4 regions of the Sessilibacter sp. MAH1 genome follow, and region 4 is predicted to be linked to each of the others. Evidence: predicted binding sites of a transcription regulator. Region 4 holds the regulator's gene; each other region holds the start of a gene.
The links. The regulator FNR, encoded in region 4, switches genes on or off when oxygen is low (the NO sensors DNR and NnrR bind a similar motif). The targets are predictions, from matches to a motif close to TTGATNNNNATCAA.
Positions count from the first base shown of each region.

Region 1: a site for FNR is predicted at 933-946, ahead of ACYQ28_RS09660 (4Fe-4S dicluster domain-containing protein). Genes of this name have one in related genera too.
Region 2: a site for FNR is predicted at 1,265-1,278, ahead of ACYQ28_RS03155 (NifB/NifX family molybdenum-iron cluster-binding protein). Genes of this name have one in related genera too.
Region 3: a site for FNR is predicted at 1,165-1,178, ahead of ACYQ28_RS15330 (L-lactate permease). Genes of this name have one in related genera too.

Region 1 covers NZ_BAAGIC010000008.1:40,023-42,232, forward strand. The annotation lists gene ACYQ28_RS09655 (ArsC/Spx/MgsR family protein) at 1-368, opposite strand, end outside; gene ACYQ28_RS09660 (4Fe-4S dicluster domain-containing protein) at 596-880, opposite strand; gene nifB (nitrogenase cofactor biosynthesis protein NifB) at 1,177-2,210, opposite strand, start outside.
Region 2 covers NZ_BAAGIC010000002.1:276,858-279,067, reverse strand. The annotation lists gene ACYQ28_RS03160 (DUF58 domain-containing protein) at 1-1,081, shown strand, start outside; gene ACYQ28_RS03155 (NifB/NifX family molybdenum-iron cluster-binding protein) at 1,336-1,770, shown strand; gene ACYQ28_RS03150 (DUF3192 domain-containing protein) at 1,840-2,199, opposite strand.
Region 3 covers NZ_BAAGIC010000016.1:93,726-95,935, forward strand. The annotation lists gene ACYQ28_RS15325 (LysR family transcriptional regulator) at 143-1,066, opposite strand; gene ACYQ28_RS15330 (L-lactate permease) at 1,251-2,210, shown strand, end outside.
Region 4 covers NZ_BAAGIC010000004.1:236,895-239,104, forward strand. The annotation lists gene ACYQ28_RS05995 (radical SAM protein) at 1-421, shown strand, start outside; gene fnr (fumarate/nitrate reduction transcriptional regulator Fnr) at 710-1,450, shown strand.

The DNA.
Region 1 (2,210 bases), on a different contig from region 4:
GCCAGAGCTTTATCAACCTTCAAAAGATCGGCTAACATTGGCCAATCGAAACCCACCGTTTTAAAATCATCGATACTAATCAATGGACGCCGAATCAATACCGGATCAAGACACATAGCATCAAGTAACTGATCTTCCGTCATGGAATCAGGAGTCATATCTCCCTGTTTTATTGCAGGTGCAGTCTTATTGTACCATTGTGACTTTGGCGCATTAACAAAATACGAAATGAGCGTTTCTTTGCGCCAAGGATAGGTTAATAAATTTTCTTCTTGAAATTCTATACCCGCCTCTTGCAAAATTTTTCTCTGCTTACGATTATTAATACAAGTCGGCTTGCCGTAGAAAATAACCTTAGGTCTGCTCAATTTTTCAATCCACTGTAACAACAAATTTTCAATCCACTGTAACAACAAAATGCCAGTCTTAAGAATATAGGAAACTCTGATTAACCTGAGTTTCTCGCGACACTAGGATGTGTCGCCAATTTCAAGAACGGTAAGCGATTGAAATTGTGAACAAATTGGAAATCGCATTGTCAATTTCTGTCCTCTGATTAAATCATGGATGAGTTAATCAGAGGTTCCTATAATTTTTATCTTGCCTGAATTTCTCGCAGAGCTTCTTCCATTTTTTCAGGAGGAATACCGGTTAGTGAACCCATTGGATTGATGGCATTACCCTGCGCATCCAATATGGTTTCTTCAATTGGGCAAATACTAGAACACTGCGGATCAGCGTAATCGCCCTCACACTCGGTGCATTTTTTGGGATCAATAACAAAATGTTTAACGTCAGCAGAAAGATAAATCGCATCGTTTGGGCAAACCGCAGAACAGGCATGACAACTTACACAGGAATCAACAATGGATAATGACATTTCAGCATCTCCGATTTTATTCAGCATTTAACCTTGATAGTAATAGTAGAAAATGATAACTATCAAAAAATACCGGTACCAAGGTTTATTAACGTATCTTATAGGACTTCTGAATAACTCGTTCTCGATTTAATCAGAGGACAGAAATTGAAAATGCAATTTTCAATTTGTTCACAATTTCAATCACTTACCGTTCTTGAAATTGGCGACACTTCCTTGTGTCGCGAGAAACTCTAGGTTAATCAGAGTTTCCTATATAAAAAAGCACTCTCGATAATCGAGAGTGCTTATATCAATCAGGCAGTGGCGAGACTTTCCTCTTCAACTTCTTCCAAAGCGCCAGATTCAATCATCTCTTGATAAACAGCCATTACCGCGTCGTCAATTGGCTCCATGGCGTGTTCGCCATTGGGTTGAATTCCGGCTTCTTCCAAAAGACCCCAGGGTTCAAAACCAATTTTAGAGCAGAGTACGGCCTCACAACCTTGCAATGCCCGAATACTTCCGGCCAATGCACTTTCTTTTTCGCCACAACTGTCGCCACCAATACAATATTGATCGACCTTGCGGTGGCTAATAAAGCGAACACCGTCTTGAGATGCTTCATAAATTAAAAATTCGGTAGCGTGACCAAAATGTTGATTAATTACACCTTGGCCACTGGTTGCAACTGCCATAAGCACGGGTCGATATTTTTTACTGCTTATGACCGGCGTTGCGGCTGCGGCTAAACGGGCTTTTTTCGCTTGTTTCTCTGCGAGTTCTTCTTCAATACCTTGATGAACAGCCGCACGTACTTTCATGGCTTTACCGTAGTCGATATCCATTTTAGCGATTTTATCTAACGTGAATTCTTCACCGCGATCTTCGCCTAAAAGACCCACAGCGTCGGCACGACATTGACGGCAGTGACGCATCATGTTCATATCACCCGAACATTGATCTTGCAAATCTTGTAATTCTTCGGGGGTTGGTCCGCGTTGACCCATCACACCATAAAAAGTACCGTGCTCGGCTTCGGCAATTAATGGCATTACGTTATGTAAAAATGCACCTTTCGATTTAACGATACGGCTCACTTCTTTTAAATGCTGATCATTAACACCCGGAATCATCACCGAATTTACTTTCACTAAAATGCCCCGAGCGGCAAGCATTTCAAGACCTTTTTGCTGTTGCTCGATCAGAATTTTTGCACCTTTAATTCCGTGAATACGGCGATTATTCCAATAAATCCATGGATAAATTTTGGCACCAATTTCTGGATCGACGGTATTAATAGTGATAGTAACGTGGTCTATGTTGGTTTTTGCTAGCTCTTCAACACTCT
Region 2 (2,210 bases), on a different contig from region 4:
GAAAATTACCAATACCTTAGCTCGTGATATTGATATTACTGCCGCGTTCGCGCCCAACACAAAAATAAAATTTGAAGGTTTTCCGCTACAGTTTTTGTTAAAAAAAGGCACGTTCAATCTTATTAATTATCATATTAAACCTGTGGACCGTGGCAATACCACCATTGCAGCGCCTGTTTTCCGAATAAAGTCTCGCAATGGTTTATGGGATTACAAAACGTCACTTGGTAACGATACTGATGTAAAAATTTATCCGAATTTCTCTCCTATCGCCCAGCTATCAAATATGGGTGTAGAACGACAAATACAACAATTAGGTATTCATTTGTCTCAGCGTCGCGGCGAAGGCATGGAGTTTAAGCAATTGCGCGAATTTGTTGAGGGCGATTCTCTCAGGCAAATTGATTGGAAAGCAACTTCGAAAGCTAGAAGGCCTATTTCACGTGAATATCAGGACGAAAAAAATCAAGAAATTTTCTTTTTACTCGACTGCGGAAGACGCCTACGCCACAAAGACGATGAATTGAGTCATTTTGACTACGCTCTGAACGCCATTTTACTTACCGCTTATATTGCCATACGCCAAGGTGATTCCGCCGGATTTTTCAGTTTTGCGGGAGACAATCGCTATTTAAGTCCGGTTAAGGGCGTAAATGGCGTTAATACTCTACTCAATAACCTGTACGACATTCAAAGTACACTCGAAAATACTGATTTTTTGAAGCTAGCAGAAGACTTTACCGTGCGCCACAAACGTCGATCGTTAGTTGTATTGGTTAGTAACATTCGTGAAGAGGATCATGACGATCTTATAAAGGCAACTCGATTACTGTCGAAAAAACATATTGTCTTGGTTGCAAGTCTCAAAGAAGCCTCGCTTGAGCATCAACTCCAAGAACCTGTCGTAAATTTTGATTCTTCGATTGCATTTGCGGCCACGCATAAGTATTTGCATGAACGCAGCTTAGTCATTAAGAAATTGCGTTCAGCCGGAGTGTTTGTTATAGACACATTGCCTGAGTTTTTACATGTTCGTCTAGTAAGTGAATATTTCCGCTTAAAACGCAGCCACCTACTTTAAAATTCGACATTAATTGTTCTGCTAATCAAAACCAAACTTAAATTTAGAACCAACACACTTCATGAAATAGCGAAGCTAAGGTTACAAACCTCGCGATGACAATGCGTAAATACGCACCAAAAGACAGGTACAAATTTACCAGAGCGGCTTAATCTTTCTAGGCTTAATCTTTCTAATTGTCAATTGTGATAGATCAATTCGACCAGATGCTTATAAATTAAGCTAGCAAGAGTTAAACATCGGAGGTCGTAGTCATGTCCGTACTTCATGCTTGTACAAAAAATCCTTCTCAATTGCTTGTTGCGGTCGCCACAGATGACGAGTTAACCTTGTCTTCTCATGCAGGCCGAGCCAAACACTGGGATATTTACACAATCTCTAGAGATAACGCTCAATCGAAATTCTTGTGGAGTATTGCCTTAAACTCATCAGGCACTTTGCACGAATGGCATGTTAGCGACGATGGCAATCGCCACCCATTGCATCAGGTTGATTATGCTATTGCCGGATCGGCGGGAGACGGTGTAAGAAATAAGCTAGCTTTACGAAACACCGAACTCATTACTACTAACGAAGCCGATGTACAAAGTATTTTGCGTTATTTTATTGAAGGTCAAAAACCACCTTCAAATCACGCTCATGAGCAGATTTGTTTAGATCCAGAACACCGAGCAGCCCGCTCAGCATAACTAAAACTAATACAACATTGACCAGTAGCAACTGGTCAATGTCTTCTTTGTAAATCTATTTTAGATTTATTACTGTCGGTAATCGTCCAAAACTTCTTGACCCCAACCCAGTAATTTTCCAGATTTAAAGACCAGCGGCGTAGTTATCTTTTCACCATCTTTATCATCGGAATCAGTCGTAGAATAATAAAGCACGTAGATTTCCGAGTTATTGATTGTGAATGCTTCGGATTTTTCTGGACTTCCCAATTTTTCAACAACTGAATCTCTACTTTGGCCTAAATCCAACAGACTGATTTTTTCGGCAGTAATATTGTGTGATGCACTCCAATCAGATGCTGTATTGCCTGCTACAAAAATGCATCCGCTCAGCAAACTGGTTAAGCCAAGGCTCAATACACTAATACGGACCAACTTTAGTGTTTTCATAATCTCTCCTA
Region 3 (2,210 bases), on a different contig from region 4:
AAAAGTTCTTCTAAAAATCGGTTAAAGCTCAGTATTGCTGTTTAGTCTTGAAGGTATTTTTGGTAAAAAAAACGCTTTGCAGCTGATTTTTACCTGAGCACGTTCCGTTGAGCAGTATCCTTGCTAATTTTCCAAATCTTTCTTAATAAAAATATTCTTTCTTGTCTAAATAAGCTTGCCGTAAGTGCTCTACCAGCAGTTTAATTCTAAGGTCTGGCAGGCGAGTTCTTGGGTAAACCGCGTAAATACCCAAACGTTTACCAACGTGTTCGGCCATTATCGAGACTAATCTTCCCGCCAGTAAATCTTCGTGCACCAGTACACGTGGCAAATACGCAATGCCAAGCCCCGTTAAGGCAGCCTGTCTTAGCGCTTCTAAGTCGTTGGCGTTTAAGCTACCGCGCACATGCACTTGAATATCTTCGTTATCACGCTTTAACGCCCAGTGATCGAGTCCGGCACCTTCGTATTTATAAATCATACAGTTATGGTCAGATAAATCTTCGGGTTGCTCCGGTTTGCCGTTGCGCGTTATGTAGGTCGGGCTTGCACAAATAATCCATTGCGAATCGATAAGTCTGCGCGCGATAAGGCTAGAGTCTTCGAGGTGTGCCGTACGAATGGCGAGATCAAAGCCTTCTTTTATAAGATCAAAACAGCGGTTATCTGGTGTAATTTCTACCGATATCTCTGGATAGATGGCGCAAAACTTGGCAATGGCGTTATTGAGGACAAAACGCGCAGAAACCACCGGCATGGTGATTTTAATGTTACCGCGAATCTCGTTACCGTAGCCGGTTACGGCATCTTCGGCTTCTTGAATGGCAAGTTTAGCCAGCCGAGATTTTTGATAAAGCACAATGCCCGCGTCGGTAAGACTCAATTTGCGGGTGCTGCGATACAGCAGTTGCGCATTAAGCGCCTGCTCTAGGCGGGCTATTCGCTTACTAACCACTGAATTACTCAGTTCTAGCTGCTCAGCAACCCGAGAAAATGATCCTGCCTCTACAACATAAGCAAAAAGCAATATGTCATCGGCTTTGGCACCGTGCTTATGATTTGTCATTATATAAAAAAAAGAAAAAATGTTGTTTCCATTTGATCATATATCAGCAGGGATCAGATTGGTACTGTCCTGCTTCTCGTTAAACCTTGCCTTCTACGTTGATATACGTGAAAGCTTTCGGTAACGGAAACCATAACCAGATAACCACAATAAAACAATAAATTAAAAAAACGGAGATGTACCCATGTCAGACTGGATTTATGGGCTGGTTGCCTTATCACCCATCGCATTGTGCGGCGTATTACTTTTAGGATTACAGTGGCCTGCCAAAAAAGCGATGCCGGTGGCATTGGCGGCAACCATAGCAATTGCATTATTTATTTGGCAGATGACTTTAACCCGGGTAATGGCTTCGGTATTACAAGGTGTGATAGTCACTGTTTCTGTTCTTTGGATTATTTTTGGGGCTATTTTCTTACTTAATACCTTGCAACGTACCGGTGCTATTAGCGTTATTCGCCATGGCTTCACCCACGTTTCACCCGATCGCCGAGTACAAGCCATTATTATTGCTTGGTGTTTTGGCACCTTTATAGAAGGTGCTTCTGGCTTTGGTACACCCGCAGCCATTGCCGCACCCTTAATGGTGGCCATTGGTTTTCCGGCATTAGCGGCCGTGCTTATGGGTATGATGATTCAAAGTACTCCGGTTTCGTTTGGCGCGGTAGGTACACCGATTGTTATTGGTGTAACCAATGGATTAGACAGCGCTGCTATTGGTGCTACGCTTGAATCGCAAGGGTCAAGTTGGGCGCAGTTTCTTCAGGTAATCACCAGCGAAGTTGCCATAGTTCATGCCATTATCGGTACCTTTATGCCGATTTTTATGGTGTTTATGTTGACGCGCTTTTTTGGCAAAGATAAAAGTTGGAAGCATGTTGTAGAAATAATCCCTTTCGCGTTGTTTGCCGGAATAGCCTTTACACTTCCATATATGATCACCGGTTTATTACTTGGACCAGAATTCCCATCGTTGATTGGCGGCATGGTAAGTATGGCGATTGTGGTTACCGCGGCAAAACATGGATTCTTAATTCCTAAAAATACATGGGATTTTGAAGCGACCAATCTTTGGCCAAAAGAGTGGTTTGGTACCCTAACCATTAAAGAAGAAGACACCGGCTACAATCCCAAAATGCATGCA
Region 4 (2,210 bases):
TCTGCAATGGACTCAACATGGCTATGTTCCAGACGTTGCCGATACCGTCATTGGTTTTGGATTGTCGGCGATATCCAGCACGCCATCAGCCGTTTGGCAAAACCAATTGGGTTTACGTGACTATACCCGCCAAGTGAGAAGCTACGGACACTCGGTTTATCGCGGTACAGAACTGTCGGTCGATGATCAAATAAGAAAAGAAATCACTCAACGCTTACTGTGTAATTTAGAAGTAAATAAAGAAGAGTTTGAAAGCCGCTGGAAAACCAGTTTCGACCATTATTTTGCAAAAGAATTATCTAATTTAGAACAAGAGTTTGGGCAACAAATGGTAATCAGTAATCAGCAAAAACTAAGATTAACACCAAGCGGTCAATGGTTTGCCAATCAATTGGCTTCCTACTTCAGACGTGCGGGCTAATAAGCCCGCATTTCATACCGATGTTCCCTGCTATATAGTCTATTGTTATTGCAGTAAAAATAAACAAATTGAATTTTTGAGCTGTTGATCGAATAAAAAATTTATTGATTATTACCAAGGAAGCTAAGTTTTGCGCAAAGAAGGCGTATTTGTAAATTCTCACGCCTCGAAGCTATCGACCTATCTCCCTCAATAACGTATATTGCTGATATAGCAACCTTAAACTATGCACTCAGATCAAAAGTCCTGTAGAATTTCAACAAGATAAGCCCGGTAGGAAAGTTACCTATGACTGTTACCTCATATGTACGATGCAGTAACTGCGCTGTAAGTAAGTTTTGTCTGCCTCACACCCTGTCCAACGATGATATTGGCCAACTAGAAGGTGTGGTGCAACAAAAGCGTGTACTCCATGCGGGTGAGACCCTTTATCATACCGGTGATCATTTCGAAGGGTTGTTCGCCATTAGCTCAGGCAGCTTCAAATCGGTGGTAATTGCAACCAATGGCGATAGCCAAATCACCGAGTTTTCATTCCCTGGTGAAATTTTAGGCTTTGATGCCTATCACGGTAAAACTCACAACAGCTTTGCAGAAGCGCTAGAAACCAGCAGCGTTTGCTTTTTGCCGCAAGCACAACTCGACAATTTGTCACAAAAAGTTCCTGCGCTTCAGCAGCAACTGTACAACCTATTCTCCGCCGAGATTCAAAGCAATAACGAATTCCTATTGATGATGGGCAAGCGCTCCGCAGAAGATCGCCTAGCAGCGCTGTTAATCAACATTTCTAGTCGTTACTCACAACGCGGATATTCTGCAACGCACTTCCGTCTTTCTATGTCGCGTACAGATATCGCCAACTACCTTGGCCTTACTATTGAAACCGTAAGCCGACTTATTCGCAGGTTCCAAAAAGAAAGCCTTATTGAAGTTGCCCAGCGTGACATCACCATTATTGACCTTGTAGGATTAAGTGAGCTAGCTGGCACACATTGCTCCTACGACCAAAAAGTGGCGAGTGCTGAATAACACAAATTTATACTTCGCTTTTAATTGTGGTGAGTATTTAAAGCGGTTTGTCTACACGTATTGCCACATTAGATTACCTTCTACCGATCTCGGTCGGTAGAAAAAATCCTCTTAGTTGCGCAACACTTTCTAATCCCGAAGCATTTTCTCATCAAAAAGCACCTTCAATAAATTCTTATTCGTACCGATTTATTAGGTAGAACAATTCCACGTTAAAATAACTTGGAATTACTTTTAAAGAATCATTGAACCTTCTAAAAATACCGAATTCCTTGGCCAACAATGTTCGCAAAACATATCAAAAAACTTTTTTTATTTAATATAAAAATCTGAACAGCCTTACAAATTTTCAATTATAAATATAGAAAAACAAGAATGTAGAATCAGTTGTAATCTTAGATAACTTTGCCGTAAGTAACTATTCACAAACTTAATTAAAATCAACTACATTACAAACAGCGATCAAATTAACAAAATTCCGCCAAACAACTCACAAAAAATTACCCATTCGATTTAATCAACCGACTAAAACACTTAACACCATCAATTAAGCCTGTACTTAACAATCTATTCGTATACAGCAATTAGGGCATTGAGTTAAATCAATCTTAAAAATTAGATATTTGATGGGAAACAAACTATCAATCAACGGTCATTGCGAACAGTGCCGAAAGTCTTTGGTAAATGCCTTACAGCTTCATCCTCATTTCAGTAATTGCGGCCCGTTCAGTTTGTTGCTTAGCTTTGCACTAGTCCCGCT